DNA from 3 places in the Streptomyces sp. PKA51 genome. Region 2 is predicted to be linked to each of the others. Evidence: riboswitches for the same ligand, from Rfam matches in the RefSeq annotation. Region 2 holds a riboswitch; each other region holds the start of a gene.
What was found. A riboswitch is a leader RNA that binds a small molecule or an ion and turns the genes downstream of it on or off. The one in region 2 is predicted to bind cobalamin.

Region 1: it holds a riboswitch for cobalamin, as region 2 does, so the genes downstream of both, AC27L3_RS19355 (cobalamin biosynthesis protein) here and nicT (Nickel transporter NicT) in region 2, are expected to answer to the same signal.
Region 3: it holds a riboswitch for cobalamin, as region 2 does, so the genes downstream of both, metE (5-methyltetrahydropteroyltriglutamate--homocysteine S-methyltransferase) here and nicT (Nickel transporter NicT) in region 2, are expected to answer to the same signal.

Annotation. Positions count from the first base shown of each region.
Region 1 is NZ_BAAJPZ010000012.1:160,503-170,834, reverse strand. It holds gene ypfJ (KPN_02809 family neutral zinc metallopeptidase) at 1-748, shown strand, start outside; gene AC27L3_RS19385 (VOC family protein) at 753-1,175, shown strand; gene AC27L3_RS19380 (hypothetical protein) at 1,221-2,627, opposite strand; gene AC27L3_RS19375 (alpha/beta hydrolase) at 2,718-3,863, opposite strand; gene AC27L3_RS19370 (class II aldolase/adducin family protein) at 3,913-4,608, opposite strand; gene AC27L3_RS19365 (inorganic phosphate transporter) at 4,721-5,953, shown strand; gene AC27L3_RS19360 (hypothetical protein) at 5,980-6,204, shown strand; cobalamin riboswitch at 6,385-6,505, shown strand; gene AC27L3_RS19355 (cobalamin biosynthesis protein) at 6,564-7,535, shown strand; gene AC27L3_RS19350 (cobyric acid synthase) at 7,565-9,088, shown strand; gene AC27L3_RS19345 (putative cobaltochelatase) at 9,088-10,332, shown strand, end outside.
Region 2 is NZ_BAAJPZ010000002.1:169,393-179,724, forward strand. It holds gene uvrA (excinuclease ABC subunit UvrA) at 1-1,853, opposite strand, end outside; gene nicT (Nickel transporter NicT) at 2,174-3,370, opposite strand; cobalamin riboswitch at 3,401-3,623, opposite strand; gene AC27L3_RS03205 (APC family permease) at 3,772-5,304, shown strand; gene AC27L3_RS03210 (YIP1 family protein) at 5,392-5,982, shown strand; gene AC27L3_RS03215 (cytochrome P450 family protein) at 6,101-7,387, opposite strand; gene AC27L3_RS03220 (MAB_1171c family putative transporter) at 7,566-8,786, opposite strand; gene AC27L3_RS03225 (hypothetical protein) at 8,779-9,417, opposite strand; gene AC27L3_RS03230 (helix-turn-helix domain-containing protein) at 9,414-9,896, opposite strand.
Region 3 is NZ_BAAJPZ010000033.1:13,283-23,614, forward strand. It holds gene AC27L3_RS28330 (hypothetical protein) at 1-301, shown strand, start outside; gene AC27L3_RS28335 (2'-5' RNA ligase family protein) at 545-1,162, opposite strand; gene AC27L3_RS28340 (HAD family hydrolase) at 1,213-1,878, opposite strand; gene AC27L3_RS28345 (LysE family translocator) at 1,886-2,548, opposite strand; gene AC27L3_RS28350 (alpha/beta hydrolase) at 2,640-4,274, opposite strand; gene AC27L3_RS28355 (hypothetical protein) at 4,428-4,913, opposite strand; gene metE (5-methyltetrahydropteroyltriglutamate--homocysteine S-methyltransferase) at 5,035-7,359, opposite strand; cobalamin riboswitch at 7,530-7,769, opposite strand; gene AC27L3_RS28365 (hypothetical protein) at 7,907-8,440, shown strand; gene AC27L3_RS28370 (hypothetical protein) at 8,427-8,930, opposite strand; partial or broken gene AC27L3_RS28375 (hypothetical protein) at 9,210-9,314, shown strand; gene AC27L3_RS28380 (enoyl-CoA hydratase/isomerase family protein) at 9,311-10,332, shown strand, end outside.

The DNA.
Region 1 (10,332 bases), on a different contig from region 2:
GCAGGAGCTGGGGCTCGGCGGCGGCGGGCCGGCGCCGCACGCCTCCGCCAGTTCGGAGGCGGAGGTCGCCCGCAGCTGCCGTACGGGCAAGGACGCCAACACCCGGCAGGACTGCCGCATCGTCGGCATCGTCAACAGCGCCCAGTCGTTCTGGAGCGGGGAGCTCACGCGCCGCTCGGGCACCTACACGCCGGCCTCGACCGTGCTGTTCACCGGCCGGGTCGCCACCGCGTGCGGCGCCGCCACCTCGGCCGTCGGCCCGTTCTACTGCCCCGGCGACCGCAAGGTCTACCTCGACCTGGGCTTCTTCGACGAGCTGCGCACGAAGTTCGGGGCGAGCGGCGGGCCCTTCGCCCAGGCGTACGTGGTGGCCCACGAGTACGGGCACCACGTGCAGAACCTCACCGGCACCCTCTCCCGCGCCCAGGACCGGCTCACCGGCGCCGGCAGCAACTCGGTCAAGGTCGAGCTCCAGGCCGACTGCTACGCCGGCGTGTGGGCCCACCACGCGACGACGACCCCGGAGAAGTCCACCGGCCGGCCGCTGGTCAAGCAGCTGACCAGGGCCGACATCGACGACGGCCTGTCGGCCGCGGCCGCCGTCGGCGACGACCGCATCCAGGAGCGGTTCCAGGGCAAGGTCACACCCGAGAGCTGGACGCACGGCTCGGCGGCCCAGCGCCGGCAGTGGTTCACCACCGGGTACACGACGGGGGACACGACCCGCTGCGACACGTTCAAGGAGTGACCTCATGACAGGGACGAGCACCGCCGCGCCCACCATCTGCCCGGCACTGCTGTACGACGATGCGAAGGCCGCGATCGACCAGCTCACCGAGGCTTTCGGCTTCACCCGGGCCGCGCTGTACGAGAGCGAGGACGGCACCGTCCTGCACGCCGAGCTCGTCTACGGCAACGGCATCGTCATGGTCGGCTCCAGAGGCCGCGGCGGCGTCTTCGACGACGCGATGGCGGGCGCCGGGCCCATGGGCGTCTACGTGGTCGTCGAGGACACCGACGCGCACCACAAGCGGGCGGTGGAGCACGGCGTGGAGATCGTGATGCCGCCGACGGACCAGGAGTACGGCTCGCGCGACTACATGGCCCGCGACCTCGGCGGCAACGTCTGGAGCTTCGGCACGTACGCGCCCCAGGGGCCGCAGGTGGCGGGCTGAGGGCGCCCGGGGGCCCGTGGGCCCCCGGCGGGCGCCCCTGCGCCCCTACGCGCCGCCCCGGTGCACCTGGAACGCCGCCCGGCGCACCGCCTTGGCCAGGGCCGGGTCGGGGTGGGCGGCGGCGAGCGCGACCAGCACCTGGACGGTGCGGGGATGGCCCACCGCGCGGACCTCCTCCAGCAGCCCCGGCACGGTGCCCTGCACCGCCGACTCCAGGTGGCGCACCAGCAGGCGCCCCTCCCCGTGGTCGGCCACGGCCGCCGCGGTGTCCACCCACAGCCAGGTGGCCTCCTCGCGGGTGAGCACCTCCGCGGCGTCCTCGGGGTCGTGCCCCTCGTGCTCGGCCAGCCACAGCAGCGCGTACGGCCGCAGGACGGGCTCGGCGGCCGCGGCCCGCACGGCGGGCTCGGCGGGCGCACCGACGGCGCGCAGCGCCTCGAAGGCCAGGCCGCGGACCATGGCGTCGTCGCCGCGGGCGGCCTCCAGCAGCTCGGTGACGGCGCTGCGCACGGGCCGGGCCGCCAGCCAGGCGCGGTACTCGGCGCGGGCGGGGCCGGGGCTGAGGTCGGCGCAGCCGAGCAGCATGGCCTGCGCGGACAGCTCGATGTTGCCGGCGGGGCTCTGGGCGGCGACGCAGATCTGCTCCAGCTTCACCCACACCGCCCAGTTGCCGAGCGGGGTCAGCACGGCCTCGGCGGCCGGGCCCGTGCCGCGCATGACCAGGGCGCCGACCGAGTCCAGGGCGGCGAGGGCCCAGTCCAGCAGGCCGGGCAGGGGGTCGCCGGCGGCGGCGCGGGCCGGGGCGGGCGGGGGCGGGCCCCCGTAGGGCACCTCGCACCGCTCGGCGCGGATCTCGGCGACGCGCTGCTGCAGCAGGTCGAGCAGCATCGCCACCGACACCGGTCCGGCCGACAGGTGCATGACGGACAGCAGCTGCGGGACGGCCTCCACGACCTCGGCGGCGACCGTCGGGTCGGCGTCGGCGGGCTCGGGGTGGGCCAGGGACCAGGCGTCGAAGAGGGCGACCCAGCCGCGCAGCACGGCGCTGTCGTCGCGGTCCCACGCCTGCAGCCGCCAGCCGGGCCGGGCGGTGTCGCCGTGCAGCTCCAGCAGGCCGGCCAGGCGCGCGCGGTCCCAGTGGTGGCGCACCTCGTGCGGGGTCAGCCCCAGTGCCGCCGTGGCGCGTTCGGCCGTGGGGCCGCACAGGCCGCCTTCCGCGCCGGGTCGCAGCACGGCGCCGCGGGCGCACTCCTCGGCCGCCCAACGGGCCAGCCGGACCGCGCCGGTGAGGCCGGCCCGGGCCTGCCGGGCGAGTTCCTGCCGGGCCGGGGTGCCGGCGGGCGGGCGGGGCGCCGGCCGGGCGCCGCGGCCCGCCACGGCCCGGCGGGCGGCCGTGATCGGCTGTCGGGGGACCAGTCTGAGCCGGGAGTCGCGCGGAGTACGGGACGTCACAGGAGCAGTCTTGCCGTTCACGCTCCGAAAACCCAATCGGAATCAACTATCCGGCCGCGCGCGGCCCCTGGCGGGGTGCCACGGGGCGCCTCACATGAGGGGGACGAGGAAGCGGCGCAGCGCCTCCTCGTAGCGCTCCGGGTCGGTGTTCCAGGCCCCGGCGTGGCCGGCGCCGCGCACGGTCTGCAGCGAGAACAGCTCCGGTTTGCGGGCGACGAGCGCACGGGAGCGCTCCAGCGGCGCGAGGGTGTCCTCGGTGCCGTGCAGGACGAGGACGGGCACCCGGAGCGGGCCGGGGTCGGCGGCCCGGGCGAGTCCGTCGGGGGCGAGACCGAGGCGGCCCTCGGCCGCCCGGACCGCAAGCGGAATCAGCGGCGCCGGGGCGCGGTGGACCGACAGGGCCGCCATCAGGGCGGGCCAGTCGAGCACCGGGGCGTCCAGGACGAGCCCGCTGACGCGCCCCCGCAGCTCCGGGCCGGAGCCGCCCTCCGCCTCGCGGACGGCGGCCAGCAGCGCCATCGTCGCCCCGGTCGACCAGCCGTGCAGCACCACGCGGCGGGCGCCGTGAGCCACCGCGTAGCGGACAGCAGCGTCCACATCCCGCCACTCCCTTGCACCGAAGTGGCTGATTCCGTGCGCCTGGCGCGGGGCTCCGGGATCACCCCGGTAGGTGACGGCGAGCACCGGCAGGCGGTGCCGGTGCAGGAACGGCATCAGCACCATGGCGTGCTCGCGGCCGGCGAACGGACCGTGCACGCTGATCACCCACGTGTCGCGGCCGCCCGGCACGAACCATGCGGGCAGCGGCCCCAGCTCGCCCGGCACCGTCACGTCGTCGTGGTCGATGCCCAGCGCGTCCCGGGGCGTGCCGGTGTGCAGCTGCGGGGTGAGGCGGACCCGGTCGCCGGGCTGCAGACTGCCCCTGACCACCTTCTCCAGGCGCCGCACCACGCAGTCGTGCGGATGCGAGACGTCCGGGACGACCGGCCCGACGATTGCGTGCACCCGGCGGCCGGCCAGGCCGTACGTGCCGGGGCGCAGCGCGGCCGGGGTGCGGGTGAGGGTGACGGTGCCGGACTCCACGTCGTGCACGGTGAGCCGGGGCTCACCCGGCAGCGGGTGGCCCGGGGCGGCCTTGAGGGCGGCGTCGCCGGCGTAGCGGCCGGCGGCGACGGCGGCTGCGCCGAGACCGATCAGTGTGGTTGCGGCCCACGCGGCCGCTCGGCGGGCGCTCACGCCTTCCAGTGTGGGCGGCGTCGCCGCCACCGGCCAGTGGGCGGGCGCACTACGGCTCCTGGCCGTAGCCGGAGAGTTTCTCCGCCGCCTGCGCCAGCTGGTCCGGGGAGAGGAGGGCCGGGGTGCCGCCGGGGACGGAGGATGCCGTGAGCCACAGCCGGCACATCCACTCCAGCTGGGCGGTGCGGTCGTAGGCCCGGTCGAGGGTGTCGCCGTAGGTGAGGGTGCCGTGGTTGCGCAGGAGACAGCCGGTGCGGCCGTCGAGGGCGGCCAGCACGTGCCCGGCCAGTTCCTCGGTGCCGTACAGGGCGTACGGAGCCACGCGCACCGGGCCGCCGAGGGCCGCGGTCATGTAGTGGACGGCGGGCAGCTCGCCGACCAGCAGGGAGACGGCCGTGGCGTGCACGGCGTGGGTGTGCACGATCGCGGCGGCGCCGGTGGCGCGGTAGACGGCCAGGTGCATGGGCAGTTCGCTGGTGGGGGCGAGCGTGCCGAGCACCTGCCGGCCGTCCAGGTCGACGCCGACGACGTCGGCGGGGCCCAGCCGGTCGTACGGGACGCCGCTGGGCGTGACGAGCACCACGTCCCCGACCCTCGCGGAGACGTTCCCCGAGGTGCCCACCACCAGCCGGTCGGCGGCGGCGCGGCGGGCCGTGGAGACCACATCCGCCCAGGTACGGGCGATGCCGTCGGGGAGCGGGCCCCCTTGTCCGGGGATCTGCGGGGACGGTTCGGACAGCATCATCGATCTCCACCTCCGGACGCCTTCGCCGGCGCTCGCGACCCCGTTCACCTTCCGTTCACCCTGAGTCCCTACGGTCGCCGCGTACTGACCATCGAACTGATTGCCTGGGTGAATGGAACACATCACGCTTCTCATCGGGATCGTGATCGTCACGGCCTTGGTGTTCGACTTTACGAACGGCTTCCACGACACGGCCAACGCCATGGCCACCACCATCTCCACCGGAGCGCTCAAGCCCAAGACCGCGGTCGCCATGTCGGCCGTCCTCAATCTCGTCGGTGCGTTCCTGTCCGTCGAGGTCGCCAAGACGATCTCCGGGGGCATCATCGATGAGAGCGCCGGCATCCGGCCCGAAGTGATCTTCGCCGGCCTCGTCGGCGCCATCGTCTGGAACCTGCTCACCTGGCTGGCCGGCCTGCCCTCCAGCTCCTCGCACGCCCTCTTCGGCGGCCTCATCGGTGCCACCGTCGCCTCCGTCGGCTTCCACGCGGTCAACGCCGACAAGGTCGTCATGAAGGTGCTCATCCCCGCGGTCGCCGCACCGATCGTGGCCGGCATCGCCGCCACCGTCGCCACCCGCCTGACCTACCGCCTGGCCAAGGGCCGCGACGAGCGCGACACCGCGAAGGGCTACCGCGCCGGCCAGATCGCCTCGGCCGCCCTGGTCTCCCTCGCCCACGGCACCAACGACGCCCAGAAGACCATGGGCGTCATCACCCTCACCCTGGTCGCCGGCGGCGTCGTCGCCCCGCACTCCGACCCGCCGATGTGGGTCATCGTCTCCGCGGGCCTGGCCATCGCACTCGGCACGTACCTCGGCGGCTGGCGCATCATCCAGACGCTCGGCAAGGGCCTCACCGACATCAAGCCCGCGCAGGGCTTCGCCGCCCAGACCGGCGCCGCCACGGTGATCCTCGCCTCCTCCCACATCGGCTTCGCCCTCTCCACCACCCAGGTCTGCTCCGGCTCGATCATGGGCGCCGGCCTCGGCCGCAAGGGCGGCGTCGTGCGCTGGTCGACCGCCGGCCGCATGGTCGCGGCCTGGGGCCTGACCCTGCCGGCCGCCGGCCTCGTCGCCGCCGGCGCGGCCCTCCTGGCCGACCAGGGCACCTGGGGCGTCACCGCCGTCGCCGTCCTCGGCCTCGCCGTCTGCGGCGGCATCTGGGCCGCCTCGCGCCGCAAGCCGGTCACCCACGACAACGTCAACGACCTCAACGAGCCGCAGGGCATCGCCGCCCCCGCCGCCGAGCCCGTCGGCGTGGTCACCGCGGCCCTCCAGGCCGTCGCCCCGCCGCCGGCCGGCCCCACCGCCGCCCCCGCCCCCACCCCCGCGACGACCGGCTGAGCGCCGGGCACGGAGGAAGAGACACCATGCACATCGACTGGGCAGCTTTCGCCGAGGTCTTCGGGGTCAGCCTCGTGGTGACCGTCGGCCTCGTGGGCCTGTTCACGCTCGGCATCGTCGGCACGTCGCGCAAGGCGGACGCCACCGGCGGCACGGCGGCCTCGGGCGCGCTGGCGCGCACGGGCGCGTACGCGTGCTTCGCGCTGTGCGCCGCGGCCGTGGGATACGGCATCTCGCTGATCGTGGCCTGACACGACGCCGCTTCCGCGGAGGGCGGGACGGGGGTTGTTGCCCCGGTCCCTCCCCCAGCTACCGCTGGGAGGTGCCCCCATTTCCCCGTTTCCCGGGGGGTCCGGGGCGGAGCCCCGGAAGGCGAGTTGACGGGCCTTCCGGGCCCATGGTGGACTGCCCGGGCCAAACGGCGACAGCAGAGGAAGCCGGTGCGAATCCGGCGCGGTCCCGCCACTGTCACCGGGGAGTGTCCCCCCACCCATAGGGCCACGGCGCGAGCCGGAAGGCCGGGGGCGATGCGGATCCGGGAGCCAGGAGACTCTGGTCGCCGGTCACGTCGAGCCAGGGCGAGGACCCTGAGTGAGGACACGCATCGGCCATGCCCTGTCGCGGTTTCGCCTGCGGCGCCGCCCTCGGATTCCTGGGCGACCTGGTTGTCGGTGACCCCCGCAGGGGGCACCCTGTTGCCGCGTTCGGGCGTGCTGCCCACGCCCTGGAGCAGCGCTGGTGGCGCGACGACCGCGGACGCGGTGCGCTGTACGCCGCCGTGTGCACCGGTACCACCGTGGCGGGCGCCGCACTGCTGGCCCGCGCCGTGCGCGGCCGGCGGGGCGCGGACGTCGCCCTGACGGCGGCCGTCACCTGGGCGGTGATCGGCGGGACGTCGCTGGCCCGGGAGGCCCGGGCGATCGGCGGGGCGCTGGCCGCCGGTGATCTGGAGGTGGCCCGGGAGCGGTTGCCGCATCTGTGCGGCCGTGACCCGTCGTCGCTGGACGCCCAGCAGATCGCCCGGGCCGTGGTGGAGTCGGTGGCCGAGAACACCTCGGACGCCGTCGTCGGCGCCCTGGTGTGGGGCGCGCTCGCGGGCGTACCGGGCCTGGTGGGCTTCCGCGCGGTGAACACGCTGGACGCGATGGTCGGTCACAAGTCGCCGCGCCACCGCCGCTTCGGCTGGGCGTCGGCCCGGTTGGACGACGTCGTCGGCTGGCCCGGTGCGCGGCTGACCGCGGCCCTGGCGGTGCTGGCCGCGCCGGATCCGCGCGGTGCCGCGCGGGTGGCGCGGCGGGACGCGCACCGTCACCCGAGCCCCAACGCCGGCCCGGTCGAGGCGGCGTTCGCGGGGGCGCTGGGGGTACGTCTGGGCGGGACGCTGGCGTACGGCGGCCGCATCGAGCACCGGCCCGTCCTGGGCGCGGAGCTGCGCGCCGTGCGCACCGGAGACATCGAGCGCGCGGTGCGCCTCTCGCGCCGGGTGTCGCTGCTGGCGCTGGGCTGTGCGGTCGGGGGCCGGGCAGTGGGCAGCCTTCTGAGGGCCGGGACGACGAGGACTGGGAAAGCGAGGAACCGGTGACATCGCAACCGCGGGGCGGGAGCCTGCTGGTGGCCGGGACCACCTCGGACGCGGGCAAGAGCGTGGTGACGGCGGGCATCTGCCGCTGGTTGTCCCGCAAGGGCGTCAAGGTCGCGCCGTTCAAGGCGCAGAACATGTCGCTCAATTCGTTCGTGACGCGCGAGGGCGCGGAGATAGGGCGGGCGCAGGCCATGCAGGCGGCCGCGGCGCGCGTCGAGCCGAGTGCGCTGATGAACCCGGTGCTGCTCAAGCCCGGCAGCGACCGCAGCAGCCAGGTCGTGCTGATGGGCAGGCCGGTGGGCGAGCTGAGCGCCCGCGGTTACCACCAGGGGCGCCAGGAGCAGCTGTTCGCCACGGTGACGGAGTGCCTGGCCGAGCTGCGGCGTACGCACGACGCGGTGATCTGCGAGGGCGCCGGCAGTCCGGCGGAGATCAACCTGCGCCGTTCCGACATCGTCAACATGGGTCTGGCCCGGGCCGCGCGCCTGCCCGTCGTCGTGGTCGGCGACATCGACCGCGGCGGTGTCTTCGCGTCCTTCTTCGGGACGACGGCGCTGCTCTCGCCCGAGGACCAGGAGCTGATAGCGGGCTACGTGGTCAACAAGTTCCGGGGCGATGTGACGCTGCTGGAGCCGGGCCTGGAGATGCTGCGCGACCTGACGGGCCGGGCGACGTTCGGCGTGCTGCCCTTCGCCCACGGCCTGGGCATCGACGAGGAGGACGGCCTGCGGGTCTCCCTGCGCGGCACGGTCCGCGAGTCCGTCGTCGCCCCGCCGCACGGCGCGGACATCCTGCGGGTCGCCGTGTGCGCGGTACCGCTGATGTCGAACTTCACCGACGTGGACGCGCTGGCGGCCGAACCGGGCGTCGTCGTGCGGTTCGTGGACCGCCCCGAGGAGCTCGCCGACGCGGACCTGGTCGTCGTCCCGGGCACGCGCGGCACCGTACGGGCGCTGGAGTGGCTGCGCACGCGCGGGCTCGCCGACGCCCTCGTCCGGCGGGCGGCGCAGGGCCGTCCCGTCCTGGGCATCTGCGGCGGCTTCCAGCTGCTGGGCGAGCGCATCGACGACGAGGTCGAGTCGCGGGCGGGCACGGTCGAGGGGCTGGGCCTGCTGCCGGTGCACGTGCGGTTCGCGGTGGAGAAGACCCTGGCCCGGCCGGTCGGCACGGCCCTGGGCGAGCCCGTGGAGGGGTACGAGATCCACCACGGCGTGGCGGACGTACGCGGCGGGGACGAAGCGTTCCTCGACGGCTGCCGGGTGGGCGCGGTGTGGGGCACGCACTGGCACGGCTCGCTGGAGAGCGACGGCTTCCGCCGGGCGTTCCTGCGCGAGGTCGCGAAGGCGGCCGGACGGGCGTTCGTCCCCGCGCCCGGCACGTCCTTCGCCGCGCTGCGCGAGGAACAGCTCGACCGGCTCGGCGATCTGATCGAGGAACACGCGGACACGGACGCGCTGCTGCGCCTCATCGAGGACGGGGTGCCGGCCGCAGTGCCGTTCATACCGCCCGGGGCGCCGCCCCTGACCCGTCCCCACCAGGGAGGTAACCGCTGATGTCCTCGTCCGTCTACCCCTTCACCGCCGTCGTCGGCATGGCCGACATGCGCCTGGGTCTGCTGCTCAACGCGATCTCGCCGTCGATCGGCGGTGTCCTGGTGCGCGGCGAGAAGGGCACCGCGAAGACCACCACCGTCAGGGCGCTCGCGGCGCTGCTGCCCGAGGTGGAGACCGTCGCGGACTGCCGGTTCTCGTGCGACCCGGCGGCGCCGGACCCGCACTGCCCGGACGGGCCGCACGCGGGCGCCGACCGTGCCGTGCGCCCCGCGCGGATGGTCGAGCTGCCCGTCGGCGCCTCCGAGGACCGGCTCGTCGGCTCGCTCGACATCGAGCGGGCCCTGGGCGAGGGCGTCAAGGCGTTCGAGCCCGGTCTGCTGGCCGCGGCCCACCGGGGCGTGCTCTACGTCGACGAGGTCAACCTGCTGGGCGACCACCTCGTGGACAGCTTGCTGGATGCGGCGGCCACCGGTGTCTCCTCCGTCGAGCGCGAGGGCGTCTCCGTCCGTCACGCCTCCCGCTTCCTGCTCGTGGGCACCATGAACCCCGAGGAGGGCGAGCTGCGCCCGCAGCTCCTGGACCGCTTCGGGCTGACCGTCGAGGTCGCGGCCTCGCGCGAGACCGAGGAGCGGGTCGAGGTCGTGCGCCGGCGCCTGGCCTTCGACGAGGACCCGGCCGGTTTCGCCGGGCGGTGGGCCGCCGAGGAGGAGGCGCTGCGCGCCCGCCTCGCCGCGGCCCGGGCGCTGCTGCCCGGCGTCCGGCTCGGGGACGGCGCGCTGCGCCGGATCGCGGCGGTGTGCGCCGGCTTCGAGGTGGACGGCATGCGCGCGGACATCGTCACCGCGCGGACGGCCACGGCCCTGGCCGCGTGGGCGGGGCGCACCCGGGTGCTGACGGAGGACGTGCGGCAGGCGGCCCTGCTCGCGCTCCCCCACCGGCGGCGGCGCGCGCCGTTCGACGCGCCGGGCCTGGACGAGGCCAAACTGGACGAGATCCTCGCGCAGTTCGAGGACGAGGACCCCGAGCCGGAGCCCGATCCCGAGCCGGACCCCGGCCCGGAGGGGCCCGAGGGACCCGAGGGGCCGGACGACGGGCCGAGCGGTGGCCCGGACGACGGCCCCGGTGGCGGGAACGACGGCGGTCCCGACGGCGGGAACGACGGCCCCCTCGCCCCGGACGTACCGCCCCAGCGGGAGGAGCGGGCGCCGGACGGCGGACCGCAGGACGCGCCGGCGGCCGGCGGC
Region 2 (10,332 bases):
GTGCCGGGCAGGAAGAGCAGCTCGACGGCGACGAAGCCCTCGCCCTGGCACTCCTCGCAGCGCCCGCCGGCGACGTTGAAGGAGAACCGGCCGGCGCCGTAGCCGCGGGCGCGGGCCTCGTCGGTGGCCGCGAAGAGCTTGCGCACGGCGTCGAAGAGGCCGGTGTAGGTGGCGAGGTTGGAGCGCGGGGTGCGGCCGATGGGCCTCTGGTCGACCGTCACCAGCCGGTCGAGGGCGTCCAGGCCCTCGGCGTCGCCGAGGGGTTCTCCCCCGTCGAGGTGGGCGGCGACGGTCTCGGCGAGGACCTGGCCGACCAGTGTGGACTTCCCCGAGCCCGAGACGCCGGTGACGGCCGTGAAGACGCCGAGGGGGAAGGAGGCGTCCACGTGGCGCAGGTTGTGCCGGTTCACGCCGCGCAGCCGCAGCAGGCCCGAGGGGGTGCGGGGGCTGCGCGCGGGTGGTTGCTGCCCGTCGGGGAAGAGGTAGCGGCGCGTGGCCGACGCCTCGACGTCGGCGAGGGCTTCGACGGGGCCGCTGTGGAGCACCTGCCCGCCGTGCTCGCCGGCCCGGGGGCCGACGTCGACGATCCAGTCGGCGCGGCGCACCACGTCCATGCGGTGCTCGACCACGAACAGCGAGTTGCCCGCGGCCTTGAGCCGCTCCAGCATCGCCAGCAGCGCCTCGCCGTCCGCCGGGTGCAGCCCGGCGGACGGCTCGTCGAGGACGTACACCACGCCGAAGAGGCCCGAGCGCAGCTGGGTGGCCAGCCGCAGCCGCTGCAGCTCGCCCGCGGAGAGGGTGGGGGTGGGGCGGTCGGTGGCCAGGTAGCCCAGGCCCAGGTCGGTGAGGATCCCGATGCGGGCGAGGAGGTCGCCGGCGAGCGCAGCGGCGGCCGATTCGCCCGTGCACGCCGGGCGCAGCACCTCGGCCAGCGCGGTCAGCGGCAGGGCGGCGAGGGTGGCGATGTCGTGGCCGGCGAAGGTGACGGCCAGCGCCTCGGGCCGCAGCCGGCGCCCCGCGCACACCGGGCAGTTCGCGCTGACCAGATGGCGCTCGGCCCGCGCGCGCAGTGCGGCGCTCTTGGAGTCGGCGAAGGTGTGCAGCACGTAGCGGCGGGCGCTCATGTAGGTGCCCTTGTAGGGGCGTTGGATGCGGTCGGCCTCGCGCACGGGGTGGACGGTGACCACCGGCTGCTCGTCGGTGAACAGGATCCAGTCGCGGTCGGCCTGCGGCAGCTCGCGCCAGGGCCGGTCGACGTCGTAGCCGAGGGCGTCGAGGATGTCGCGCAGGTTCTTGCCCTGCCAGGCGCCCGGCCAGGCGGCGACGGCGCCCTCGCGGATGGTGAGGGTGGGGTCGGGCACCAGCGACTCCTCGGTGACCCGGTGGACGCGGCCCAGGCCCTGGCACTCGGGGCAGGCGCCGGCCGCGGTGTTGGGCGAGAAGGCGTCGGAGTCCAGGCGGGGCGCGCCCTCGGGGTAGGTGCCGGCGCGGGAGAAGAGCATGCGCAGCGAGTTGGACAGGGTGGTGACCGTGCCCACGGAGGAGCGCGAGGTGGGGCCGGAGCGGCGCTGTTCGAGGGCGACGGCGGGCGGCAGTCCGGTGATCTCCTCGACCCTGGGGGCGCCGACCTGGTGGATGAGCCGGCGCGCGTAGGGGGCGACGGACTCGAAGTAGCGGCGCTGGGCCTCGGCGTAGAGCGTGCCGAAGGCGAGGGAGGACTTCCCGGAGCCGGAGACGCCGGTGAAGACGACGAGGGCGTCGCGGGGGATGTCGACGTCGACGTGCTTGAGGTTGTGTTCGGCGGCGCCGCGGACGCGGACGTACGGGTCGTGGGGATCATGGCGGTCGTGCACGCGAGCGAGTCTAGGCGCCGCTCCCGGGCCGTCCCGGGAGGGTGAACCGCTACCGACACGCTGACGCGGCCGGGCATCCTGCGCCAGGATGCCCCAGGCAACCGCTGTCACAGCGAACGTCGACGACGACCTTTCGACGGGATGGCCCATGTCCGACACCGATGCCGAGGCGCGAGCGGCCCTCGGCGCCGACCCCCTGCGCCGGATCGCCGCGGCGATCGAGCGGGAGCGGGACCCTTCGTCCCGTACCTGCCGGACGTGCGGCGGGCCGGCGCTGGTGGTGGTCGGCGAGGAACCGGCGGGCAGCGGCCCGCCGGTCGTCAGAGCCCGGAAGGCGTGCGCGCGGCGGGACTGTCCCCGTCCGTGACGGCGGCCGTGTCCGTGCCGGCGGTCCCGTCCGTGCCGGCGGCCGTCGCCGTGCGGGCGGTCCAGCGCTGTTCGACCCGCGCCAGGCGCCAGTAGGCCAGTGCCGCCGCCCATACGACGACGAACAGCCCGACGATGACGAAGCCGACGTTGTCGAGGTTCAGCCCGGCGATCCAGCCGCTGACGGGATCGTCCAGGCCGAGCTTCTCGTGCAGGACGCCGACCAGCTCGATGGTGCCGATGAGGAACGCGACGGCGATGGACAGGCCGGTGATGGTGAGGTTGTAGTAGACCTTGCGCACCGGGTTGGAGAACGCCCACTGGTAGGCGAAGTTCATGAACGTGCCGTCGAGGGTGTCGAAGAGGCTCATGCCGGCCGCGAACAGCAGCGGCAGGCACAGGATCGCGTACCAGGGCAGTCCGGCCGCGGCGCCGCTGCCCGCCATCACCATCAGCGTGACCTCGGTGGCGGTGTCGAAGCCGAGGCCGAAGAGGAAGCCGAGGGGGTACATCTGGCCGGGGCGGCTGACCGAGCGGGTGAAGCGGCCCAGCAGCCGGTTCATGAAGCCGCGCGAGTCCAGCTGCTTCTCCAGCTCGCCCTCGTCGTAGCGGCCCTCGCGCATGGCGCGGAAGACGCGCAGGATGCCGGCGAGGGCGACGAGGTTGAGGATGGCGATGAGGTAGAGGAAGCCGCCGGATATCGACGTGCCGACGATGCCGAGCACCTGGTGGGTGGTGGAGTCCTCGTTCATCAGGGTGCCGGCCAGCTGCGTGCCGCCGGCCACCAGCAGGGTCAGCACCACGACGACGCTGGAGTGGCCGAGGGCGAACCAGAAGCCGACCGAGACCGGGCGCTTGCCGTCGGCCATGAGCTTGCGGGTGGTGTTGTCGATGGCGGCGATGTGGTCGGCGTCGAAGGCGTGCCGCATGCCGAGGGTGTAGGCGGTGATGCCGAGGCCGACGCCGTAGACCTTGGAGTCGACGGTGTAGTGCTGCGGCACGACGAGCAGGTAGAGCACGCCGAAGGCGACGACGTGGAGGGCGGCGATGACGGCCAGCAGGCCGGCGGTGCGCACGGTGTCCTCGCGGCGCCAGCGGAAGGCCGGCGGGCCGGTGGGTATGTGGACGGGAAGGGATGTGTTGGTGGACATCTCGGGTTGAACGCTCCAGCACCTCGTGGATCACTTCGAGATGCCGTGGCCGGTCTCCTGGCTGACGGGTGCACGCGCGACCGCCCCGCCTTCCCAGGCCGCCGGATGCGGCCCAGTGGCTTCCGCGCGCCGGACGGTCCGGCGTACGAAGTGGGGACGGTCACTCCCCGATCACAGTGGCGAGGGCCGCTCCGGAATGGGCCCCGAAGGGCCGGCACCGGTCTTCCCGAACACCACGGCCAGGACACCCTAACCTCCCGACGGGCCTCATGGCCGCCCCGGCCGTACCTCATCTGCCGGACATCTGCCGGAGGCCATCCCTCCGCTACCGCGCGGGTGATGGACGCCGCCCCGGGCCCGGTGCTACGAGTGCAGGCAACGACCGGAAGGGGCTGACCGCCATGGCAGATTCGGCAGCGGGGACGGGGCGGGACCCGGGCGGCGGCGCCCCCGAGGTGCCCGGGCAACGGACGGTGTTCGTGCGCCGCATCGGGCTGTTCCAGGCCACGGCCATCAACATGAGCCAGATGTGCGGGATAGGCCCCTTCGTCACCATTCCCCTCATGGTCGCCTCGTTCGGCGGCCCGCACGCCGTCATCGGCTTCGTCGCGGGGGCGGTGCTGGCGCTGGCGGACGGGCTGGTGTGGGCCGAGCTGGGCGCGGCGATGCCCGGCGCGGGCGGCAGTTACGTCTATCTGCGGCAGGCGTTCCAGTACCGCACCGGCAAGCTGATGCCGTTCCTGTTCGTGTGGACGGCGATGCTCTTCATCCCGCTCGCCATGGCCACCGGCGTGATCGGGTTCGTGCAGTACCTGGGCTATCTGTGGCCCGGCATGACGCAGACGCAGGGCGACGTGACGGGCCTGGCCATGGTGGCGCTGGTCGTCGCGCTGCTGTGGCGGCGGGTGGAGTCCATCGCGCGCATCACGGCCGTCCTGTGGGGCGTGATGATCGCCTCGGTGTCCCTGGTCATCGTCGCCGCCTTCACCCACTTCAGCCCGGAGCGGGCCTTCACCTACCCGGCCGGCGCCTTCGACATGACGAGCCATCAGTTCTGGCTGGGCTTCGCCGCGGGCCTGACCATCGGCATCTACGACTACGGCGGCTACAGCACCGTCGCCTACATGGGCGCCGAGATCAAGGACCCCGGGCGCACCATGCCCAGAGCCATCGTGCACTCGATCCTGGGCATCATGGCCATCTACCTCCTGCTGCAGATCGGCACCCTGGGCGTCATCGACTGGCGGGAGATGCTCGACCCCACCTCCACCGCCTCCTCCTCGGTCGCCTCGGCCGTCATGGAGAAGACCTGGGGCAAGGCGGCGGCCGACGTCGTCACCGTGCTGATCCTCGTCACGGCCTTCGCGTCGGTCTTCACCGGCCTCCTGGGCGGCTCGCGCATCCCCTACGACGCGGCGCGGGAGAAGGTCTTCTTCCGCCGCTTCGGCGCCCTGCACCCCCGCCACCGCTTCCCGGGGCTGTCCCTGGCGACGATGGGGGTCGTCAGCGCCGTGGGCTTCCTGATCGGCCGCCATACCGACCTCGCCACGATCATCCAGCTGCTGATGGCCGTGATGGTGATCCTCCAGGCGCTCTCCCAGGTGATCGCCGCGACCGTGCTGCGGCGCCGCCAACCGGACCTGCCGCGCCCGTACCGCATGTGGCTCTACCCGCTGCCGGGTCTGGTGGCGCTGGCGGGCTGGCTCGTCATCTACGGCTTCGCGGACCGCAGTTCGCCGGGGCGGCATCCGATCGAGTGGTCGCTGGCCTGGGTCGGGGCGGGCTGCGTGGCCTTCGTGCTGTGGGCGGCGTACGAGCGGCAGTGGCCGTTCGGGCCGCGCGAGATCAATGAGGAGTACCTCCCGCGGCGGGCCGCGGGCACCGGCGGCGAGGCCGAGGGCGAGGAGGGATCCGTGACCACCGCGCCCGCCTGACGAGGCGTCGGCCCGGCGTCCCGGCCGGGCCCCTGCGGGCGCCCGTGCTTTCGTGGGGGCCGGCCGAACGGTGATAAAACGGCACCCATGCCCGTGACCACAGCCCCGCACCCGTCCGACCCCGCCGCAACGCCGCGCAGGCTGCTGTGGCACCGCCTGATATTCGGGCTCTGGTACCGGCCCGTCGAGGTCCTCGACGAGTGCCGGGACCGGAGCGTGTGGGGAGCGGCCGCCTTCCTGTCGCTGCTGTGCGGGGCGATGGGCACGCTGGCCGTGGACTCCTTCTGGGGGCAGTGGGGGGTGAGCCCGGTGCTGGCGCTGGAGGCGCTGGCCATCGGCTCGGTGGTCATGATGCTGGCCAGCTTCCTGCTGGGCGCGGCCACCCACGCCATCGCCCGCCGCCTGGGCGGCAACGGGCGGTTCGGGCCCACGACGAGCCTGTTCGTCGTCCTGTTCTGGGCGAGCGACCTGCCCCGGCTCGCGCTCGACACCTGGCTGCCGGCCGGCTCCGTCCCGGTGCGGGCCGCGGCCTCGGTGACGGCGGCCTTCGGCAGCGCGCTCGCCGTCCTACTGATCCGCGGCCAGCACCATCTGCCGACCCGCAAGGCGGTGGCGGCGGTGAGCATCCAGATGCTGGCGGCCGTGGCCCTGCTGAAGTTCCCGCCCGGCAGCGGCTGATCCGGCGGGCGCCCGCTCGGGCCCGCAGCAAGGACGACGAAGGCCCGCCCGGTGCGACGGGGGATGCACACCGGGCGGGCTCGAGAACAGTTCTACCTCATCAAGGATGGGCCATGCATCAAAAACCTGTTCGTTTCTGCGTCGACCAGCGCACGGGGAGCGATTTCAGGCCACGCGCCCTGAGGCTCTCGCGGCGGACCGGCGGGTTTTCCGGAAGGTCGAGTTCCAGATCCTCCAGCCGCTCGAACAGCACCGCGAGGGCCGTCTCCGCCTCCATCCGGGCCAGCGCGGCCCCCAGGCAGTGATGGATCCCGTGCCCCAGCCCGAGCTGCCCCGCATGCTCCCGTCGCAGGTCAAGGCGGTCGGGGTCGGGGAACTGCCGGCCGTCGCGGTTGGCCGAGGCCAAGGAGAGCAGGACGGTCTCCCCCTTCGGCACCACCACCGTGCCGAAGGTGACGTCCTGGAGCGGAAAGCGCCGGATGGCCAGCGGAACCGGCCCGTCCCAGCGCATGAACTCCTCCACGGCCGTCGCGAGGACGTCCGGATCCGATCGCACCGCCCGCAGCAGTACGGGGTGCTCGAGCAGCGCGAGCACCGCGTTGGCGATGAGGTGGACGGTGTTCTCGTAACCGGCGAAGAGCAGGAGGAAGACCAGCGAGGTCAGCTCGTCCGGCGACAGGACGTCCCCGCCGTCGCGCACCGCGATCAGGTCGGAGAGCAGGTCGTCGCCCGGCTCGGCCCGCTTGCCCTCGATCAGCGCGGCCACGAAGCGCATCAGGCTCGCCACCGCCTCCTTCGCCCGCTGCGGCTGCGCCGGGTCGGGGGCGATCAGGGCGTCGGTCCACTCGCGGAAGTCCCGCCGGTCGCGCTGCGGCACCCCGATCAGGTCGCAGATGACGGCGATGGGCAGCGGGCCGGCGTACGTCGCCATCAGGTCCGTGCGGCCGTCCGCCGCGACGGCGTCCAGCAGGTCGCCGGCCAGCCGGCGCACGGGGGCGCGCAGCGCCTCCACCCGGGCGGGCGTGAACGCCTTGACCACCAGGCGGCGCAGCCTGGTGTGGTCCGGCGGGTCCATGTTGAGCAGATTGGCGTCCAGCGCCGGGGGCAGGGACAGACCGCTGTAGGTGCCGGGCAGCGCGTTGCGCCGGTCCAGGGAGAGCCGGGGGTCCGCGAGCGCCCGGCGCACGTCGTCGTAGCGGGTCACCAGCCAGGCCGGCCGCCCGTCGGGCCCGGTCATGCGGTGCACGGGCGCCGCCTCGCGGAGCGCGGCGTACGTCCCGTGGGGGTCGGCCAGCAGGGCCGCGACGTCGACGGACGGCACGGTCGACTCGGCGGCGGATACGCCGGCGGACGCGGCAGTGGACGTGACGGCGGACGTGACGGTGGACTCGTCGGTGGGCTGCATGACACCCGACTGTAAGGGCCCGGGGCGGTGGCCCCTCGCGGGCCGGGGAAGGGCAGGACGCCCACCGGCCGTGCCGGGTCCGTGCGGATCGGCGATCCGCACGGACCCGGCACCGGCCTGTGAGGCGGAGCGGCCGTGACCCCCGTCCATGGCCGCCCCGTCCACGGGCCGCGCGCCGTCAACCGCGGCGCGCGGCACTGATCTCCCGTAGTTCGGCGAGCACCGCGTCGACCAGCGGCGTGTGGTACACGTCCGCGACGCGGGCCAGGTGTTCGTGCTCCTCCGCGGGGTCGGAGCTGACGGTGACCACCACGTTGTCGGCGTGCGGCACCGCCACGTGTCCCACGGCCTGGTTGCCCAGGCCCCGGCGCAGGGCCGCGGCCTCCACCACGGCCGCGAGCCCGTGCCCGTCCAGACCGGCCGACCGGGCCCGCTCCCGGGCCAGTTCGACGGTGAGCGGCTCGACGTGGCGGCGCACCCCGCGCTGGATGTCACGGATCTCCGCCATCTGCCGGTTGGCCCGCCACTCCAGGTCGGCGAAGGGCCAGCGGGCCGTCCAGCGGGCCCAGCCGGACTCCTCGATCGTCACCTCGGGGGCGTGGGCCGTCACCTCGCGCCACAGCGGCTCCAGCCGGCGCAGCCGCCGCCAGGCGGCCGCCCGCGGACCGACGGCCGGCAGCGAGAAGCCGAGCAGGACGAGCAGCGCGGCCACCGAAGCGCTCATCGGGGCCACCCCGTTGGAGAGCCAGTACGCGTCCCGGCCGGCCCAGGTCAGCGCGAAGCCGGCCAGTTTGCAGGCGCAGTACGCAAGGCCCAGCCAGCAGCCGGCCGACAGCGTGCGCAGCCCCTTGGAGAGCCAGGAGCGGCCCAGTTGGGCGGCGTAGCGGGGGCACAGGGTGCCCAGCCCCGCCAGGCTGGTGCCGAAGATGGCCAGGTACAGCGCCAGGAAGGCGACCACGCCCGGCGCGTCGGCGTACGCGGTGCTGAAGTCCCTGGGGTGCTCCACCGCGTCGGGGCGCCCGACGGCGAAGCAGACGATCGCCGCCGTCCAGGCGACGGCCACGGCCGCCACCGCGTACCGGGAGCGGGTGGCCGCGCGGGCCCGGGCCGCGGCGTCGCCGCGGCTGGTCCAGCGCAGCAGCAGCACCGTGGCGCCCGAGGCGAAGAGCACGACCGCGGAGTACAGCACGACCATCGCCAGGTTCGCCACGCCCGTCAGCCGGTCGAAGGCGCGGTAGACGGTGGGTGCGGAGAAGAGGAAGACGACCGGCACGCCGGAGGTCATCAGCGCGGTCAGCCCGAGGTCGACGTTGCCCCGGTCGCGCAGCCAGGCGCGGGCCTTGTAGCCGACGATGGCCCAGGTGACGACGGAGAAGGTCAGGTAGATGGCGTCAAACACCGGCGCCCCCGCCGTCGCGCAACTGCCGGCGCACGTGCTGCAGGGCCGGCCCCAGGGACGCGGCGAGCTCCGCCGCCCGGCCCTCCAGGACGACGTCCTGGCCGGGCGGCGGGGGCACCACGCGCGCCATCAGAAGGGTTCCGAGGATCTCGGTCTCGCGCTCGGTGAGGTTGTCGTAGCAGTGGTGGCGGGCCAGACCCATGGTCAGGCCCATGCGGCGCATGGCGGTGGCCACGTCCACCGAGGGCGTCCACACCTTCAGGGCGTCCTCGGTCACGGCGGGGTCCTGGTCGTGCCCGAGCAGCAGGTGGCCGATCTCGTGCAGCACGATGTGCACCTGGTGCCAGGGCGAGGTCTTCTGCTCGTAGACGACCCAGTAGGCGTCGTCCGTGGTGGCGGTCATGCCGGAGACGACGCCGTCCAGGCTCATCGGCACCAGGTTGATCGGCCTGCCCACGTGTAGCGCGACGGCGTCGCACATGCCCTGCAGGTCGGCCGAGGCGGGCAGGGCGAGCTCCTGGATGAGCTGCTTGCAGCGCCGGCGAATCCGCCCCACCCGCATGCTTGCACCGTCCTCGTCCTCGGTACGCCGCCAGTTGGTGAAGAGGCCCTCCTCCGCGGTGACGGTCACGGGCGCTCCTCACCCCCCGCGCAGGGCGGGTCGGTCGGAAGGTTCATCTGCTGCCGGAACTGGCAGATGATGGTGGTCAGGCTGTCCTGCACCTCCGGTGGGAGGCCCACCGACCGCAGGGCGATCGCCCGGACGCGCTGATCCCTCATGGCCGCGAGGAAGCGGACCTCCTCCTCCACCCGTTCGGCCTGGGAGTCCGACAGGTCGCCCATCAGGTAACCCACGGGCACGGCGAAGAATTTCGCCAGCGCCCGCAGCACGTCCGGGCTGGGATTGACGCGCTTGCCGTTGCGCAGCATCGACAAGTACTGCTCGGTCAGCGTGACCCCGCCGTACTCCTCCCCGCGGCTGATCTCCTCCGCCACGTGGCCGTTGGTGTACGGCGCACCCGGCGGATGCATCGATTCGAACAGGTAGGTGAGCCGTTGTGCGAGCGGACTGCTCGCCTCCCGTGCCTGCCCGTCCCCCCCGTTAGCCATCTGCCCCGTTCCTTCGAGCGCGCTGTGTCACACGGCTTCATGGCCCTTCACGGCCAGTTAAGTCCGTGCCGTCGGCCGCGAGGGCATCCTGTCACGCGGAGCGGACGAGCACTAGTCCATGCCCGGTTACAAGCGGGTGAAGGACTTAACCAGAGGTTTATGCGGAGCCGGTGGCTCTGGAGCGCGACGGCGGGGGCCCCTGGCGTCGCACGGTGTCGCATACGGTGGGGGCGTGCTGCGGGGCGGCGGGTGAATTGCCGCGGAACGAGTTGCGGGGGCGGAGTGAGGGACGGTAGGGAAGGCACCATAGAGCTGGAAGCTGGAAGCTGGAAGCTGGAAGCTGGAAGCTGGAAGCTGGAAGCTGGAAGCCGGAAGCCGGAAGCCGGAAGCCTGGTGATCTGCGCGTCCCCGTCGGGGACGACGCCTGGCGGTGGCG
Region 3 (10,332 bases), on a different contig from region 2:
GTACGCGTATCTCGCCGAACCGGTCGAGCTGCTCAGGGTGGAGACCGACGGCCGCCGGAGCACGGACGTCGCCGTGGCGCGCACCGCGCGCGGCGACGTGGTGGGGGTCCGCGTCCCCCTGGCGGGGCTGGGGGCCGACGGCATGGACGTCGGTCTCACCTACACGATCGTCGAGCGCGCGGTGAGCGTCGCGGCGGACGACCTCCGGCCGGCCGGCTCACTGCAGGGCCGCCCCACCTTCTCCACCGGCCTCCCGGGCGAGGACGAGGGCCTGTCCGGCGGATCATGCAGCGCCCCGTAAGGGGCGCGGGGAACTGCGCGACAAGCCACCGCGCGCCCGCAGACAGGATGCCGTCCCTCGCCCGGGCCTCGGGGCGGTAGGACGACTGCGGGCCGTCCGTGGCCGATCGCGCAGTTCCCCGCGCCCCTTACGGGGCACTGCATCAGCCCACGGCGCCCCCTGGGGGCGCGGGGAACTGCGCGATGAGCCACGACGCGCCCGCAGGTGTCGGCGGCAGCCGCAAGTCGGCACTGCCCCGCACCCCTACAGGCCGCTGCACCCGTCCGGTGGGAGGGACTCCCCCGTGCCCAGCCGGATCGCCGCACGGGGGCGCATGGGCCCTTCGCCGCGCCGGGAGAGCACGACGAGCTCGTCGACCGTGGCCCGCAGGGTGCCGAGGCGGGCCGCGCACTCGGCGGCCAGGCGCTTGGGGTCCTGCGTGCGGCCCAGCGACAGATGCGGGGTGAAGCGGCCACCGCGGCCACCGCGGCCGCGGCACAGCGGGAAGCGCAGTTCCAGCTCCCGGTGGAGGCGGGCCCACGGTGCCGGGTCCGCCGCGGCCGGGTCGAGCCAGATCGTGGCGTAGTGCCGGTGCCGGAAGTACCGTACGCCCGTCATGCGGACGGCGAACGGCGCACAGTCCGCCGCCGCGGCGGACAGCAGCGGCACGGCCTGCGGGAATTCCTCCTCCGGTACGAAGCCGAACAGCAGGTTCACGTGCGGCGGCCAGCGTCGCACCTGGGGGTCGTGCTCCCAGCGGATGTCCTGGATGGCCGGCCAGAGCTCCTGCGGCGGCAGCCACGCCACCGCCGTCCGGGCCGTCGGCGCCGCCTCCAGCGCGTCGGCCGGCCCGGCCCCGCCGTAGTGCGGGATCGCGTCCACGTTTCCATGGTCCGCATCGCACCGGGCCGCGCATGCGCGCACGGCAGGCGTCAGGCGTGGAGCGCCCCGGCCCATGCCTCGAGGGCGGGGTCGGCCAGGCTGGTGCCCAGCCAGTCGTGGTCGAGGGTGGTTCCCTCAAGGGACGGTACGACCGCGACGTACAGTCCGGCGGCGCGTGCCGCGGCGATGCCCGTCGCGGAGTCCTCGAAGGCGACGGAGCGCCGCGGGTCGGCGCCGAGGGCTTCGCATGCCGTGAGGTAGAGCTCCGGTGCGGGCTTGGGGGAACGTACCTCGTCGGCGGCGAAGGAGTGGGGGAAGAAGTCGGCCAGGCCGGCCGAGGACAAGGCGGCGTCCAGCAGTTCCCGGGGGCTGTTGCTGGCCACGGCGACGGGGACGGCCGCCCGGCAGGCGCGCACCAGCTCCACCGCGCCGGGCAGGGCCGTGGCGCCCCGGGCGAGCTCCCTGCGCACGCGTGCGAGGAGGTCGGCGGCGATGTCGGCGCCGGCTTCGGGGCAGCCGAAGTACGCGGCCATGGCTTCTGCGGCGGATTCCAGGGTGCGGCCGATGACCAGGGCCTTCTGTGCGGGGCCGAAGGGGTGGCCGTGGGCGGCGAAGAGGGCCGTTTCGGCAACGGTCCAGTGGGTTTCGGTGTCGACCAGCAGGCCGTCGCAGTCGAAGACGACGGCGTCGGGGCTGTCGGGGAACGAGCGGTTCACGGGGTCCTCACTGGCCGAGTGCGAGGCGGATGCCGAAGGCGGCGATGACGGTGCCGGTGACGCGGTCGAGGAAGCGCCGGGCCGAGGGCCGTTGCAGGCGGTCCCGGAGCAGGTGCGCGAAGGCGATCAGCGCGCAGGACCACAGGAGGGCCAGGACGACGTGCACGCCGGCCAGGAGCACGCCGGCGACGAGGTGCGAGGCGCCGGCGGGCATGAACTGCGGCAGCACCGCGATGTAGAAGGCGCCCATCTTGGGGTTGAGCAGGTTGGTCACCAGCCCCTGCCGCCAGCCGCCGAGCAGGGTGTCGCCGGCGCCCGTCCCGGCGGCGGCCGGGTCCTCGGCCCCGGCCGGCTGCGGGCTGTCGCCCGGTGCGCGGCGGCGCCAGGTGGCCCACAGCAGCCTGCCGCCCATCCACAGCAGGTACGCGGCTCCGGCCCACCGCAGCGTGACGTACGCGAGGTGGGAGGCGGTCAGGAGTGCGGTCACGCCGAGCGAGGTGAGCACGCCCCAGACCAGCGTGCCGCTCTGTATGCCGAGGACCACGCCCCAGGCGCGGCGACGGTGGCCGAGCGCGGCGGTGCGCAGGATGAGGGCGGTGTCCAGTCCGGGGGTGAGGGTGAGGAGTCCCACGATCAGGGTGAAGGCCCCGATGGCGTTCAGGGTGATCATGAGCGTTCACCCTAGGCCGGGGCCCACCCGAGGTCCACAATTCCTGCCCGGAATCGGGCAGGAATCGGGGAGTTGAGCGTTGATGCTCCGCTTACCGGACGCCGCGGACGGCCTCGGGATGCGTGGGCGGGAGGGCGGTGGGCGCCTGGGCCTTCGTCGCGGCGGGGGGCGGGGTGACGTAGACCGGAGCCGGATCAGGCTGGGGGGCGCAGGTCTTGGCGATGAAGCCCTTGCCCGCCGGGAGGCTGCCGTCTCGCAGGTAGGCGGTGAAGGCGTCGTCCAGGCAGGAGTTGCCGCGGAAGAGGATCTCGTGGAAGCTTCCGCCGTTCTGGACGACGAGCTTGGAGCCGGGCAGCGCCTTGTGCATGGCGACGCCGCCCTCGTACGGGGTCGCGGCGTCCTCGGTGGCCTGGAAGAGCAGGACGGGCGGCAGACCCTTGCCGGTAATCTTCAGCCGGCCGGCCTGGTTGCCCTGGTAGGGCCAGAACATGCAGGCGGCGTTGTACCACATGTTGTTGTAGGTGTAGAAGGGCGCGACGGCGTCGACCTTGGCCTGGTCCTTCTTCCAGAACTCCCAGTCGCGCGGCCACGCGTTCTCCGTGCACTGGACGGCGTTGTACGCCGGGAACGTGCCGTCGTCGGCGCCCGGCGCCGCGTAGGTGTTGTAGGCGATCTGCAGCGGCCGGGTGTCGTTCCTGGTGACGTAGGCCGACAGGACGGTCGCCATCCGCGGCCAGCGCAGGAAGGTGTAGCCGCCGCCGTAGAAGGTGTCCTCGAACTCGGCGGGCCCGATCCTGCCGGGTGCCGGCGCGGCGTCCACCGGGTGGCTGCGCAGCGCCTCCTCCACCTGGTAGTAGGCGCGCTTCACGCTCGCGGCGTCGGTGCCGAGGTGGTAGACGGAGTCGGCCTTGGCGGTCCACGCCGCGAAGGCGTCGAAGCGGCGCTGATGTTCCTTGTCCTGCAGGATGTTGTGGTCGTACCAGCTGATGGTGGGGCCGACGATGCTGTCGAGCACCATCCGGCGCACGTGCGAGGGGAAGAGCTCGCCGTACGTCGAGCCGAGGGTGGTGCCCCACGACCCGCCGTAGAAGTTGATCTTCTTCACGCCGAGGGCCCGCCGGATGCTGTCCATGTCGCGGGCGTTGTCGACGGTGGTCATGTGCGGCAGGAACCAGCTCCAGTTGGCGGCGCAGTCGGCGGCGTACTTGGCCGACTTCTCCAGCCACGCCTTCGACGTCCCCTTGGCGACCCGGTAGTCCGGCCGCTCGCCGTCGAAGTAGTGGGCGTCGCAGGTGACGTGCGGTTCGCTGGCGTTGGTGCCGCGCGGGTCGAAGCCGATCCAGTCGTAGGTGGAGGCGACGTCCTGCGGGAGCTTCCCCGCGATGGAGGCCGGCATCCACAGGCCGGAGTCGCCGGGGCCGCCGGGGTTCAGCAGGATCGGCCCCTGCTGCCTGCTCCTGGGCGCGGTGGCCGGGAGCCGGTTCACCTTGATCTTGATCTTCTTGCCGTCGGGGTGCGCGTAGTCCAGCGGCACGTCGAGCATTGCGCACTGCAGCGCGGGGGTGGCCGTGTCGTTGCAGGAGCTCCACACGAGCTTCCCCTGCCCCGTGTCCTGCTCCGCCTGCCCCACCTGCCCCACCGGCGAGGACGAGGAGGCGGGGGTGACGCTCGCGAGGACTCCGCCCATGGCAACGAGGGCCGTCAGCACGGCTCTTGCTCTTCTCATGGAGGAATGATGTGACATGTAAAATGTCACACACCGCGCTTCCGGGACGGGTGTTACCCAACCGTGACCGCCGCGGCCGGGCTCGTCGCGTGCGTGGCCCACGGCACACCGTCCTACGTCATCGCGGGGGGAGCCCCGGGCGCAGCAGCCGGGTCACCGGCCGGTGGCCGCCGCCCGCCTGCGCAGGAGGAGGTTCTGGGTGCCGAGGCCGAACGCCACGTAGGCGTACAGGGACGCGGTTCCCAGCAGTCCGGTGCCGGTCGCGTGGTCGATCCACAGGCCCAGACCGATGTGCGCGCACGCCGAGGTCAGCCACAGTGCGGTCGTGGCCGCCGTCCCCTTGCGGAGCACCGTGCCCTGGGCGTCGCGCCAGACGCGTACGGTCCGGGACCTGGCCGCGCCGAAGCCCGTCGCGACGACGAAGCTGACCACCAGGAGGGCGATGGGCAGCGCGGTCAGCGGGCGGTCCTTGACGACGGAGAGGACACCGAAGGCCAGGCCCGCGACGCCCAGGACGGCAAAGACCACCGGGGCTATCAGCGAGCCGATGCGCCGTATCGGACGGGTGCGCAGCTGCTGCAGCACCACCAGGCCCACGATCGCCACGGCCATGACGAAGCCGCCGTTCGCACTGTGCATGTGTCCACTCCCCCATCGCGGCGCCACCCCGTACGGAAGCGCCGTACCGCACTATTGTGCGGGACGCCCGGACCGGCACCGGCACTCGGGCGCCGGTACCGGTGCCGTCCCGGACGGCGCGTCAGGAAGCCGTGCCCTGCACCTCCTTGCGCACCTCATCGGCCGCCGCCACCAGGTTCTCCAGGGAGGCGCGGACCTCGGGCCAGCCACGCGTCTTCAGGCCGCAGTCCGGGTTGACCCACAGGCGCTCGGCGGGGATCGCGGCCAGCGCCTTGCGCAGCAGCTCCGCCGCCTCGCCCGCACCGGGGACGCGCGGCGAGTGGATGTCGTACACGCCGGGCCCCACCTCGCGCGGGTATCCCGCCGCGGCCAGCTCGGCGGCGACCTGCATGTGCGAGCGGGCGGCCTCCAGGCTGATCACATCGGCGTCGAGGTCGTCGATGGCCGCCAGGATGTCGCCGAACTCGGCGTAGCACATGTGGGTGTGGATCTGGGTGTCCGGCCGGACGCCGCTCGTGGCCAGGCGGAAGGACTCGGTGGCCCAGGCGAGGTACGCGGCGTGGTCGGCGGCGCGCAACGGGAGGCTCTCGCGCAGGGCGGGCTCGTCCACCTGGATCACCGACGTGCCGGCGGCCTCCAGGTCGCCGACCTCGTCGCGCAGGGCGAGGGCGACCTGCCGGGCGGTGTCGGCCGCCGGCTGGTCGTCGCGGACGAAGGACCACGCGAGCATGGTGACGGGCCCGGTGAGCATGCCCTTGACCGGGCGCCGGGTGAGCGACTGGGCGTAGCGGGTCCAGCGGACGGTCATGGGCTCGGAGCGGGAGATGTCGCCGGCGAGGATCGGCGGGCGGACGTAGCGGGTGCCGTAGGACTGCACCCAGCCGTGCCGGGTGGCCAGGTAGCCGGTGAGCTGCTCGGCGAAGTACTGCACCATGTCGTTGCGCTCGGGCTCGCCGTGCACGAGGACGTCGATGCCGGTCTTCTCCTGGAAGGAGATCACTTCGCGGATCTCCGCCTCGATGCGCTCCTCGTAGGCCGCCGTGGTGATGCGTCCGGCGCGCAGGTCGGCGCGGACGGTGCGCAGCTCGCTCGTCTGGGGGAAGGAGCCGATGGTGGTCGTCGGCAGGAGCGGCAGGCCCAGGTGGGCGCGCTGGGCGGCGGCCCGTTCGGCGTACGGCCGGCAGCGGTGGGTGTCGGCGGCGGTGACGGCGGCGGCGCGGGCGCGCACCGCCGGGTCCCGGGTGATCGCCGAGTTCGCGCGGGAGGCGAGGTCGGCGCGGTTGGCGGCGAGTTCCGCGGCGATGGAGTCGGTGCCGTGGGCGAGGCCCTTGGCGAGGATCGCGACCTCGCGGGCCTTCTGACGGGCGAAGGAGAACCAGCGGACGATCTGCGGGTCGATGTCCCGCTCGGCGGTGGCGTCGAGGGGGACGTGCAGCAGGGAGCAGGAGGTGGCGACGTCGACCCGGTCGGCGAGGCCGAGGAGGGTGCCGAGGGTGGCCAGGGACTTCTCGAGGTCGTTGATCCACACGTTGCGGCCGTCGACGACGCCGGCGACCAGGCGCTTGCCGGGCAGGCCGCCGACGGCCGCGAGGTCGTCGAGGCCCGCGGCGGCGGGGCGCGTGAAGTCGAGGGCGAGGCCCTCGACGGGGGCCTTGGCCAGGACGGGCAGGGCCTCGCCGAGACGGTCGAAGTAGGAGGCGACCAGCAGCTGCGGGCGGTCGGTGAGGGCGCCGAGCTCGCGGTAGGCGCGGGCGACGGCGTTCAGCTCGGCCGGGGTGCGGTCCTGCACGAGGGCGGGCTCGTCCAGCTGGACCCACGTGGCGCCGGCGGCCCGCAGATCGGCGAGGACCTCGGCGTACACGGGCAGCAGCCGGTCCAGCAGAGTCAGCGGTGGGAAGCCTGCGTCGACGCCGGGTGCGGGCTTGGCCAGCAGGAGGTAGGTGACCGGGCCGACCAGGACGGGGCGGGCGGCGAGGCCGAGGGCGAGGGCCTCCTTCAGCTGCGTGACCTGCTGGGTGGAGTCGGCGGTGAAGACGGTGTCGGGGCCGAGTTCCGGGACGAGGTAGTGGTAGTTGGTGTCGAACCACTTGGTCATCTCCAGCGGCGCCACCTCCTGGGTGCCGCGGGCCATGGCGAAGTACCCGTCCAGGGCGCCGGCCTCGACGGCGGCCCGGTGCCGGGCGGGGATCGCGCCGACCATGACGCTGGTGTCCAGGACGTGGTCGTAGTACGAGAAGTCGCCGGTCGGCACCTCGTGGACGCCGGCGTCGGCGAGCTGCAGCCAGTTGGTGCGGCGCAGCGCGGTGGCCGTCCGGTGCAGGGCGTCGGCGGTGACCTCGCCCTTCCAGTAGCCCTCGATCGCCTTCTTCAGTTCACGGCCCTGCCCCTGACGGGGGTAGCCGAGCACGGCGGCGCGTGCTGCCGCGGCTGCGGACGTGCTGGTCACGGAACTCTCCTTCGCGAGTTTCTCCCGGAAAGCCCGGTGCCCGACGAGGGCGCGAAGGGGTGACGACAGACCCGCCCGGGACACCACCGTCGTCACGTGGATCCGTCCGCTGCGGTACGCCTGTGTACGCCGACCCGCCCTCGAGGTCACCGGGATGGCCGCGCACGAAGGCTCGCACGCGGGCAGCGGCAGGTCTTCGGACTCGCGGGCACGCCTGCCGGAAAGAACACCTCCCGGCGGACACCTACTGGCCGTCGCTTCCCGGGCCCGTCCGGACCCAGTGCGTATGACGGCGGTCGTTCCCGCTCACCGCTGCGGGGCAGTCCCGGATTCCCACCGGGTTCCCTCTTACGACGCCTCCCGCCTGGCGGACGGGGCGAACCAGCTGCACCGCCACCCTAGAGGGAGAAGCGCCTTTGCGCACAGGGCTGTTCGTATGCCGGTCACGGACGGCAGCGGATCGGCCGGTGCCGTTCGTTGTCCGGAGCATGCCCAGCCGAGGGGTAGGCTCCGGCGGGCACGAGAACAATGCTGCTGGGGAGACGACATGAAGCGCCGGGCACTGTGGACGGCTGCCGTGGGAATACTGGCCCTGGCCGGCTGCGCCGACTCGGGGCAGACCCTGAAGTTCGGCGAGAAGGCAACCGTCGCCGGCGACAGGAGCGGCACCGTCGGGGTGACCGTCGTACGCGTGGAAAAGGGCACCCACGCCGACCTCACCCTGCTCCAGGACTCGTCGAAATACACGGGCAAAACCCCCTACTACGTCCGCTTCAAACTCACGAAGACGGCCGAGGGCAACGACAACGACGAGACCTCGCACTTCGAGGTGTGGAGCGACGGCACACAGCTGACGGAGCTGATCGTCCTCCCCTCCATGGAACCCACGGGCGACCCGACCGAACCCCTGACCACCGGCCACTTCGACAAATGCGTCGGAGCCGACCACACGACGTTCAAGAAAGCCCCCGCAGGAACGAGCGTCGGCGGCTGCGCCGTCTTCGTCGCACCGGACGACGCGAAGGCGCCGTCCACCGTCACGTGGACACGGCGCAGCGAGACGCTCGCTACGTGGAAGTAGCCGCCCGGTAGCGAACGCGGCCGCTCGCCGCGTCGATCGCCACTGGGTTCGGGCCAGGGCCTGTCCAGCGGATCGTGCAGCGCCCCGTAAGGGGCCGTGTCGATTTGCGGCTACCGCCGCGTGGGCGCGACACGGCACCCCGTCTGCGGGTGCGTCGTGGCTTGTCGCGCAGTTCCCCGCGCCCCTGACGGGGCACTGCACCAGCCCACAGCGCCCCGTAAGGGGCGCGGGGAACTGCGCGATCGGCCACCGACGGCCCGCAGTCGACGCGCCACCCCCAGGCCCGGGCGAAGCACGGCACCCCGCCGGCGGCGAACGTCCATGCCGGCAGCCCTTCCTGCAGGCGCTCGGCATCGATGCGGATCATGGCGTTTATGCCGTGCTCGCCCAGCCATTCGAGGATCAGCAGCGTCACGTCCTCGACGTCGCCGTCGCCGTTGCCGTTGCCGTCGGGATCGGGCTTGGGCCATCGCCCTTTCGCCTTGGTCATGGCGGTGACCCTACTCAGCGCGCCTCCACAAGGCGCACGGCTTCACCCCCGGTCGTGGCGGTGGAAACCGCGGCCCGTTGTGCGGCCGAGGTTGCCTGCTTCGACCAAGGCGGGGGCGGCCCGGCCCTTGAGGGGCTGGACTTGGTAGGACGTCCAACTATATGTTCGGGGCAAGATCCGCGGTGCGGGGAAGCCGGTGCGCATCCGGGACGGTACCGCCGCTGACGCGAGGCGCGTCGGGCATGCGGTGGCCTTCGTGCCCTACGGCTCGCGCTCGCCGTGCCGTCCATCGTTCGCGATCTTCGGGCGCACCGCATCCTGGAAGGGACGAACGAGATCATGCCTCCGATCGTGGCCCGGGACCTGACGGGCGGCCGGCGATGACGGTCCCCGGCGACACCGACGTCCTGCTGCGCACCGAGGGCCGCGCGGCGTACCTGACCCTCAATCGGCCCCGGGCCCTCAACGCCCTGACCCACGCCATGGTGACCCGCATCGACCAGGCCCTCGCGGAATGGGAGAAGGATCCCGCCGTCGAGACGGTGGTCGTCACGGGGGCGGGCGAGCGCGGGCTGTGCGCGGGCGGCGACATCCGCGCCATCCACGAGGACGCCCGCACCGGCGGCGGCCGCGCCTCCGCGGCGTTCTGGCGGGACGAGTACCGGCTCAACGCCCTGATCGCCCACTACCCCAAGCCGTACGTGGCCGTGATGGACGGCATCGTCATGGGCGGCGGCGTCGGCGTCTCCGCCCACGGCAGCGTACGGATCGTCACCGAGCGCTCCCGTATCGCCATGCCCGAGACCGGCATCGGTTTCGCGCCCGACGTCGGCGGCACCCACCTCCTCGGGCTCGCCCCCGGCGAGCTCGGCACCCATCTCGCCCTGACGGGTACGGCGGTGGGGGCGGCCGACGCCCTGCTGTGCGGGCTCGCCGACCACTTCGTACCGTCCGACCGGCTGCCGCGCCTGGTGGCCGACCTCGCGCACGCCCCGGTGCACGAGGTGCTCCCCCGGTACGTGCGCGAGGCGCCGCCCGGCGTGCTGGAGGCGCAGCGGGAGTGGATCGACCGGTGCTACGCCGCCGACACCGTCGAGGGCGTGGTGGAGCGGTTGCGTGCCGAGGCCGACCCGGCGGCCGGCGAGGCGGCCGCGACGCTCCTCGGCCGGTCTCCCACCGCCCTGAAGGTCGCCCTCGCCGCGGTGCGGCGCGCCCGGGCGCTGGGTTCGCTGGAGCGGGTCCTGGAGCAGGAGTACCGCATCTCCTGCACGGCGCTGTCCTCGCACGACCTCGTCGAGGGCATCCGGGCCCAGGTCGTGGACAAGGACCGCACCCCGCGGTGGTCCCCCGCCACGCTCGCCGAGGTCACCGATGCGGACGTGGAACGGTACTTCGCCCCGCT